DNA from 2 places in the Arthrobacter sp. CC3 genome. Region 1 is predicted to be linked to the other one. Evidence: riboswitches for the same ligand, from Rfam matches in the RefSeq annotation. Region 1 holds a riboswitch; the other holds the start of a gene.
What was found. Region 1 has a riboswitch for cyclic di-AMP ahead of PV761_RS20875 (peptidoglycan DD-metalloendopeptidase family protein). Riboswitches for the same ligand answer to the same signal wherever they lie in the genome.
Positions count from the first base shown of each region.

Region 2: linked by a shared signal. The riboswitch ahead of PV761_RS22455 (NlpC/P60 family protein) and the one ahead of PV761_RS20875 (peptidoglycan DD-metalloendopeptidase family protein) in region 1 are both predicted to bind cyclic di-AMP.

Region 1 is NZ_JARCCY010000049.1:8,337-12,541, forward strand. It holds gene PV761_RS20870 (isoprenylcysteine carboxylmethyltransferase family protein) at 1-132, opposite strand, end outside; gene PV761_RS20875 (peptidoglycan DD-metalloendopeptidase family protein) at 1,118-1,942, opposite strand; cyclic di-AMP (ydaO/yuaA leader) riboswitch at 1,947-2,162, opposite strand; gene PV761_RS20880 (hypothetical protein) at 2,607-3,245, opposite strand; gene PV761_RS20885 (ZIP family metal transporter) at 3,394-4,205, opposite strand, start outside.
Region 2 is NZ_JARCCY010000062.1:11,065-15,269, reverse strand. It holds gene PV761_RS22470 (cupin domain-containing protein) at 67-444, shown strand; gene PV761_RS22465 (DUF1918 domain-containing protein) at 551-745, opposite strand; gene PV761_RS22460 (hypothetical protein) at 928-1,485, shown strand; gene PV761_RS22455 (NlpC/P60 family protein) at 1,658-2,245, opposite strand; cyclic di-AMP (ydaO/yuaA leader) riboswitch at 2,249-2,441, opposite strand; gene PV761_RS22450 (polysaccharide deacetylase family protein) at 2,707-4,205, shown strand, end outside.

The sequences.
Region 1 (4,205 bases):
CCATTGCAGGGATCCAGGCCCGACCGAGAACTGCCGGATCCCGGCGTCGCCCGTGCGGTGACGCTGGATCACGTGGCGCGCGACGTCGAGCAGGGCAAAAACTCCGGTGAGGATGAGAGCAGCGACAGCCATCACCCATCACCCCTCGTCACTACCCGGTTCATCAACATTATCGAATCGCTTCCTGCCGCCTAGGCTTTATACCATAACTTTTTGGCGATCCAGCGGCCCGGACGCATCCGCCTCCGGCAATTTCCAGATTGCTGACACTGCGTAAGCTGTTCTGCCCAGCCCGGCTTCGATGACCTTTGGTGAGTGACCAGACGCGCCCCGGACCGGGCCTCGACCGTACTTCGGAGATCAGAGATGGCGGCGTACATCTTTCACTTCTGCGCCGGCCTGGATCCCCTCGCTTGCGCTACCGATCGCCGGTATAAACGCGAAGCTTCCAGGGGACATGATTGGCGTGTGACGAAATTCGGCCCGAGGCCTGGAGGCGGCGGGTAGCGGGCCGACCCCGCCCAGCATGCCATCGGCGTGGCGGAAAGATGCTCGGCACGGGCTCGGCGTTGGACCGCTAGGTCCTGTGCGAAAGCGCCCCAGCTTCGGTGATCCCGGCCCGGAGTCCGTCCGGCTGCAGGGCATCTCTCCGTTCGCATCAGCGGCAACTTTTGCCCTCATCGCCAGGAGCCAGCGCCAGAGATCGCATCAGATCCCGACGCTCCACGGTAGAGCCGCGCACCAGCCCGGACTGTGGCCGTCAGGACGACCCGGGTTTTCCGGGAACGTGGACTGCGCCGAACTCAGTGATCATTTCCACTTCTTCCAGCGTCAGGAGTGCCGGCAGCTCAGGCGCACGGCCATCCCGGCTACCTCTGACGTGCAGCGAGTGCACTGGGCCATATGCAGCGCCTACATCTGCGGCATTACCGGGAATATCTTGTCCCGGCACACCGGCTACGAAATCGGACATCACCAGGGCCGTCCTGAAAGCCTGTCAGACCGTCTGCACGGACTCCCGGACGAGTGCGAATCGCATGCACGAGCATTGGCGTATCTGCATGGAAGCCGGCCGCCGCTGCGAGCAAGCTTGCGCGGAGCCCGCTATCAGTTGAATTTAGAGCCAGCCGGTGGGGTCGACAACTTTCCCGTTGACTTCAACCTCGAAGTGGAGGTGGCAGCCGGTGGAGGCGCCCGTGGTCCCACTGAAGGCCACCACGTCTCCCCGGGATACTGCCTGCCCCTTGGTCACGTTGAAGGAAGACAGGTGGTTGTATGTGGTTTTCAGGCCGTTGCCGTGATCCACGACCACGCGGTTCCCTCCGCCATACTGGTCCCAACTTGCGAAGGTGACGGTACCTGCGGCAGCGGCCAGGACGGAAGTGCCGCACTGGGCGACGAGGTCCTGTCCCCGATGGAAATCTCCTGAACCGCCTGTGATGGGACTGACCCGGAGCCCGAACGGCGAAACTGTGGTCATCGCAGCGAGCGGAGCGCCAAGAGTTCCAGCGGAGGCTGCGCGGGTGATGGCACCGGCCGACTGGGCACTGAGCAGTTGTTTCAGCTTGCCGTCCGGGTCCGCCTTCGTGGCTACCGGGGAGCGGCTGAAGTCGATTCGAGCTCCCGGCGCCGCGGAAATTTCAGGCTGTGGGGCGGTGGAAACGGCGGACGCGGCCTGAACGGGTTCCTGGGCGGCCATCACAGGGCCGGTCACCGGAACAGTCACGGTGAGTGCCAGGCCCGTTGCTGCCAACGCGATGCCGGCCTTCTGGCCGATACCGCTGGAGGCGGCGAAATCAGTGATCTGGCGGAAGGGTCCCCGGCGACGGCGTGCTTCGCGCTGCGGATCGCGGGGCCTGTCCGCGGTAAACACCTCGGTCGCCCGGCGCGCCGAAGCGGGGCCTGTCGCGCGTCGGCGGCCCCTGGAGTATTGCCTGGCCAAGATTTTTTCCTCTCCGGGTAAGCCTGCGAAGTTAGCTGTCGGATTCGGGTCAGAGAGTTCAAAGACCCGGTCCGCCGTAACAAGCACTCTGCGCAGAGATGTCCCCGGAAGGATTTTTAGCTCGATGAGGGCTTGCTGCTGACGGACTTCACCCCAAGGCAGTCCTGCGACTGCCGGTTATGGTTCCTCCGCCTCTGCCAGTTGGTGACTCGTGCACCTGATCCGCTGGCAGAGCCTGGCTCCGGATCAGGTAACGCTTTGGTATCGATGCTTCAGGCTCAACTATAGCTGACTAATCGGACCGTAATCGTTCCGTTATCTTTGCGGAAGGGGCGTCACGGCATTACGTGCGCCGGGTCAGCGCAACTGGAGGAGTCGGGGTCTCGCCCATCCCGTGCGCCACCATGCTGCTCATCGTCGCTTAAATATGGTTAAGGATTCGGAACGCCATCATTTGGCCTTGACCACTATCGGCCCGTCGCCTTTGATGCCGTCTGCCGCCTTTGACCCATGTGGCGGCGGCTGCGGAAGCTCTGACGTCGGACTTGATTCTTTCGTTGGTCCCAGAGGGCCCGTCCGAACCACATGAGACCGGCAATACTGACTTCACCCGCGGTTCGTTCGTGTGGAAACCTTCACATTCTCCGCTGGGAACAGCGGATCGTCAGGGCAGCCTGGGCCTCCGCCGGGCGTCCCGGCGTCCCAGGAACACCGCCGCCCCTCCCGCCATCAGGCTCAGGAAGAGAAGCACCCAGCCCCCGACCGTGAGGGCTGACGCCGCAGCCACCGCGCTGGCATCGGGCGTGGCAGGAGCAAGGGCGGCGTCAACGGCAGCGTTGGCCCACAGTCGGATGATGACGAAGAGTATCGGCGCCATCCACAACGCCCAACGCACGGTCTTGACGGCCACGTTCGTGCCGATCAGCAGGAGCCAACTGAAGCCGAAAATGAGAGGAAACAGCGTCCCCGCGGTTTTGTGGACGTAGCCGAGCTGCCCGCGGGCGTCATCGTCCATGGCAGCGCGCAGCTGCCCAACATACTCGGTGGAAAAGCCGCCCACAAGGGAATCCGGCATCGCGAGACCGCCGGACAACTGCGTCATCTGGTTCAGCGTGAGCAAGTGCAGGTACCAGAACAAGAAAAGGCTGGCTACGACGCCGGCAACAACGATCAGGTTGCTGTTACCTTGCGCCTTTTGCGGCGACCGGCTGGTTGTGGAGTTGATCACAGGAGGCAGTTGGTGGGCGGGGACCGTGGCTTTGCTGCCGTGTTTTTTGATGCGCTGGGCGGGAGTCTTGGCCATGGCCTCATTATCCCGCGCCAGCTTGATCCATCAGGACAACAACCTGATCGAACAGGTCGGGACCGGCCGGATGGATCCCTACTGTCTCAACGGCTGCCATGGCCAGGTGGCATGGCACGGGCCTCCGCCGGCACGGGTTTGGCCGGTTTCAGGCCACGACGAGCAGGCCGGTGCCGAACATGACGGCCAGGCCTGCCACGATTCCCCCGGCGGTCAGCGGCGTGAAGGTCTTTCCTTCGGGGTCCTTGAGCATTGGCAGGAGCTTGACAGCGACCTGGCCGACGGCCCCGGCGCCGAGACCGAGGAGGAATGCGCCCAGGGTGGGCTGGTACACGGTGGAGCCGATCAGTGCCCCGAGCACGGCAGGGGCGCCGGCGATCAGGCCCAGGACGGCGAGGCGGGCAAGGGAGGGTCTTGTTCGGGCCATGGGGGTGACGATGGCAAGGCCTTCGGTGGTGTTGTGGATGGCGAAGCCGATGATCAGGGAGGCGCCCAGGGCCAAGGAGCCCACGGCGTAGGCCGAGCCGATGGCAAGGCCCTCTCCGAGGTTGTGCAGCCCGATGCCGACGGCGATCAGTAGTGCCAGCCTGCGCGGCGAAAGTGCGGCGGGCTCCCCTGTGGTGTGCAGGTCCTGGTGCCGGCGCATCCAGGCGTCGGTCGCCTCCAGCACCAGGTAGGACAGCAGCGCCCCCAGGATCACGACGAGGGGTCCGCCGAAGGCGCTGGTGCCGGCGACGAGATCAAAGGCCTCAAGGGTGGCGTCGAAGGTCAGGAAGGCCAGCAGCCCGACGGTGACGCCGAGCAGTCCGCGCACCCAGGCGGCGGAGGAGCGCCGGACGAAAGGCATCCAGAGCATTCCCAGCGCCACCGGGATGACTCCGACGTAGACGCCGAGCAGTGCCATCAGGCCGAAAAAGGAGCCGTCGCGTTCGGGGCTCAGCGCGGCGGCGTCGATGGCGG
Region 2 (4,205 bases), on a different contig from region 1:
TCCGCTGGCCGGTCGCCGTTGTGGCCCGGACAGCCCCATCCGCAACTCTGATTGATGGAGAGAGCCATGACCACGAATGTTGTCGCTCAACTCGCAGTGAAGTCGCACAATTCTCCGGACGAACAGCGCCGCCCCGACAAGACGGAAGTGGATCTTGTCTCCGTCGACGCCTACACCATCGGAAGGTTCAAATTTGAACCCGGCTGGCGCTGGTCCGAGTGCATCAAACCCGTTGTTAAGACCGAATCATGCCAGCTGAGCCATGTTGGTTTTTGCGTTTCCGGCAAACTCACCGTCCAGACCGCTGACGGCAACCAGATCAACATCGCCGCACATGACTCCTACAGCATCCCGCCGGGGCATGACGCATGGGTCGAAGGGGACGAACCCTTTACCGGTGTGGAGTTCGTCAGCGCCGCAGTCTTCGCCAAGTCACCCGAGTAACCGGCCGCGAGTAGCCGGCCGCGCCGGAGTAGCCAGGCGCTAAACAGCCCGGTTGGCTGCGGCGCAACTACCGCATCGGCGCAACTACCGCAGCACTAGTGCGGGTTCACTGCTGCGGGTGGATCTTGTCAATCACGAAGTCCCCGCCGGGGATGACAGTGGTCTGATGGCCGTCGTCGAACCGCACCACGTACGGCGGCGCTCCATCCGCGCCGTGAACCTCAACGATCTGGCCGTGCCGCTCCGACGATCCGACCGTCTTGCCCCGGATCGTGATCCGGTCTCCCTGGGTTGCCTTCATGGCAATCACCTCCAAGAACCAGAGTACGAGCCTCGGGGCGGGGATAACAGGGCCGTTGCGCACTGGAAGTTCGAGGGCGCACGGCTGGGGAAACGACTGAACTGGCCATGTCACGGGACCGAGGGGGACCTGCAATGGCGGAGGAGAAACCCACCAACTGGTGGGCTACGCTGCCCGGCTTGATGACCGCCGCAGCAGCTGTGATCACCGCTCTGACGGGGCTGCTGCTCGGGCTGGGACAACTGGGGGTGTTCGATGCCGGCCGGCCGGCGGCTTCGACGGCGAGCGCCTCCGGTACGGCTTCCCCGGGCGCTTCTGCCGGCACCGCACAGCCAGGGGCTGGTGCGTCATCGTCCGGGTCCGGGTCCGGCACAGGAAGCGGCGCGGGATGGAAGGTAACCCTGCCGACCGAGCGCACGTACAGGGCCGCCGACGTCGAATATGAAATTCTCGGCGCGAGTGCGCGCCCCGATGTGTCCGGCAAAATTGCACTGACCCTCACGCTCAGGTGCACCAACCACGGCCGGTATGACCTCAACTTCTGGGACTCAACGTTCAGGCTGAACGTCGGTGGCGTCAGTTACTCCCCCGATCCCGGCCTGAACGAGCTGGTGGCGGGCGATTCGAGCAAGTCGGGTGACGTCCGATTCACCGTTCCGGCGGACACCCGCGAGGCGCTGCTGCGCATTAAATTTGCGGAAGGCGAGAGCTCGGCCCGGCTCGCCGTCTCGCCGCCCTGAGGAAACTGAGGAACTGAGGAAACTGAGGAAACCGCGGGCCCGGTCGGAGTGTGAATACGCGGAAGGCCGGCGACCTGCTGCCCCCAAGGCAGCTGATCGCCGGCCGTTGCGCCCGCACTGTGTGCGGGTTACGCCCCCGCTGGTGCGCCCGCTTGATGAAGCGGCGGGGAGGCTAGGCTCCGGCGCGGACGAAGGTCACGCCGCCGGTGGCCGTCAGCCAGGAGAGCGGGTGCGTGACGGTGGCGTTTACGCCGTTCATTCCGCCGCTGATCACCTGGCCGTCGCCGATGTAGATGCCGACGTGGCCGGACTGCACCACCATGTCACCGGGCTGGGGCTCCCCCACCACGGAACCGTAGTTCATGAACTGCATGGGCCCGAGGTCGCCCACCGGAATACCGGCTGAGCCAAGGGCCTTTTCCACCATGGCGGTGCAGTCCTGGGTGATGCCCAGCTGCGCGTAGGCGGCAGAAACCATGGCCGCATTGACACCGCCGGCAGCAGGCGCAGGGGCGGAAGCGGGCACCGCGGCCTGGACCTGCACGGAAACAGCGGGAGCAGCAGGCGCCGGAGCTGAGTCACGTTCCGCAGGGGCCTCAGCGGCCTGCGCAGCCATGCCGCTGGACAGAACCAGGCCCGAGGCAGCGGCTATGACCGCAACCTGCCGGCCCGCCCTGCTCCGACCGCCGGCCGAAGTGGCCCCGGAGCGCCCCGCGGGCGCGGTTGAGCGATGATGAGCGGGCAGTTTACGTGAAAGCATGAATTAACCTCTCCCGATGCCTGCGAGGTTAGCTGTCGGATTCGGATGGGAGACACCCGGCCGCAGCGGCCGTCCGCAGTGCGGATGGCGTGCGGCTTCACCCCGAAGACCTGCCCAAACTATGCAGGTCAAAAGTGGTTTCCCCGTCCCTGCCGGATGGTTTTGATCGGATCCCGGACCGCGGCAGGGTTAGGCAATCCGCCCGGGAGTGCCGGTATCTGAGACAACGGGCACCGTTCCACCGTACGTGGGTCACCGCCGGAATGTCACATCAAGGTAACGGGGCCGCCGGGCGCTCCCCCGGCGGCCCTGCGGCCCGGCACAGGCGACCCCCCGCAGGTAGCGGTACTCCACATATACTTGGATCTGCGGTTTGTCAAATTCGAGTGTTTTCCAATGACCCCGCGAGGCGTAGTCTACGTGCATGTTCTTGCGGGGGGACTCACATGCCTGGAGGAATCATGCGTTGGTCAAATCGCTTTATCCAACACCAGCCACGTCATGTGGCGGAACTCCCGGCGCCTGTGGCCGGGTCTAGGCACAGCCATAGGCACTGGGTCGCCATCCTCGGAGCGCTGCTGCTGGCCGTCAGCACGGTGGCGGGTGTCGCTGGCACAACGAAAGCGGCGGCCCCGACCATCGTCAGCCTCACCTTCGACGACGCTATCGGCAACCAGGCCGCCGCCGCGCAGGTGATGAAAACCCACGGGCTCGTGGGAACGTTCTTCATCACAACTTCCTGGGTGGGCTCATCCGGATTTCTCAGTCAGGCGGATCTGAACACTCTGGCCGCTGACGGCAATGAGATCGGCAGCATCAGCGTGACCCATCCGGACCTAACCACACTCAGCGCCGCAGACGTCCGTGCGGAAGTCTGCAACAGCAAGACGACGCTTGAAGGCTGGGGTTTCACCGTCAGGAACTTCGCTTATCCGTTCGCCGCGCAAAATGCGACCGCCCAGTCGGCGGTCCGCGATTGCAACTACGCCAGTTCCAGGGGCTTGGGTGACCTGCGCTCGCCGGCCAGTTGCGCCACCTGCCCCGTTGCGGAGACGCTACCGCCGGAAAATCCCATGGTCACCAAGGCTCCGGACCAGGTCGACGGCACGTGGACTCTGGCGGATCTGCAGGCTCGTGTGACCGATGCGGAAACGACCGGCGGGTGGGTGCAGCTGACCTTCCATCAAATCGCTGTGGGAACCGACCCCAGCGTGACAATCAGCCCTGCCCTTTTTGAATCGTTCGTCGTCTGGCTGGCCGCGCGGACAGCAAACGGTACGACGTCGGTCCGCACAGTCGCGCAGGCATTGGGCCAGTCCCCTGCCCCCTCACCCTCACCCTCACCCTCACCCTCACCCTCACCTTCGCCCTCACCTTCTCCGTCTCCGTCGCCGTCGCCGTCGGGCTCGTTCACGGACGTTCCGGCGAACGCACAGTTCTTCACGGAGATCAGCTGGCTCGCCTCGCAGGGGATTTCCACCGGCTGGATTGAAGCGAACGGAACCAGCACCTACCGTCCGGCGCTCGCCGTCAACCGCGATGCCATGGCCGCCTTTATGTACCGTCTCGCCGGAAGTCCGGCGTTCACACCGCCCGGCACCTCGCCGTTCATCGACGTCACGCCACAAACGCAGTTCTACAAGGAAATCTCCTGGCTATCGTCGAGGGGCATTTCCACCGGCTGGGATGAAGGCAACGGCGCCAGGTCGTATCGGCCGCTACAGACGGTGAACCGGGACGCCATGGCTGCCTTCATGTATCGCTTTGCCAGCAGCCCCGCCTACAACGCGCCGGCCAGTTCCCCGTTCAGCGACCTCGTCCCGCAGACGCAGTTCTACAAGGAGATCACCTGGCTCGCGTCAATGAACATCTCCACCGGCTGGGATGAAAGTAACGGCACCAAGACGTTCCGTCCCGTCCAGCCCGTGAGCAGGGATGCCATGGCGGCCTTTATGTACCG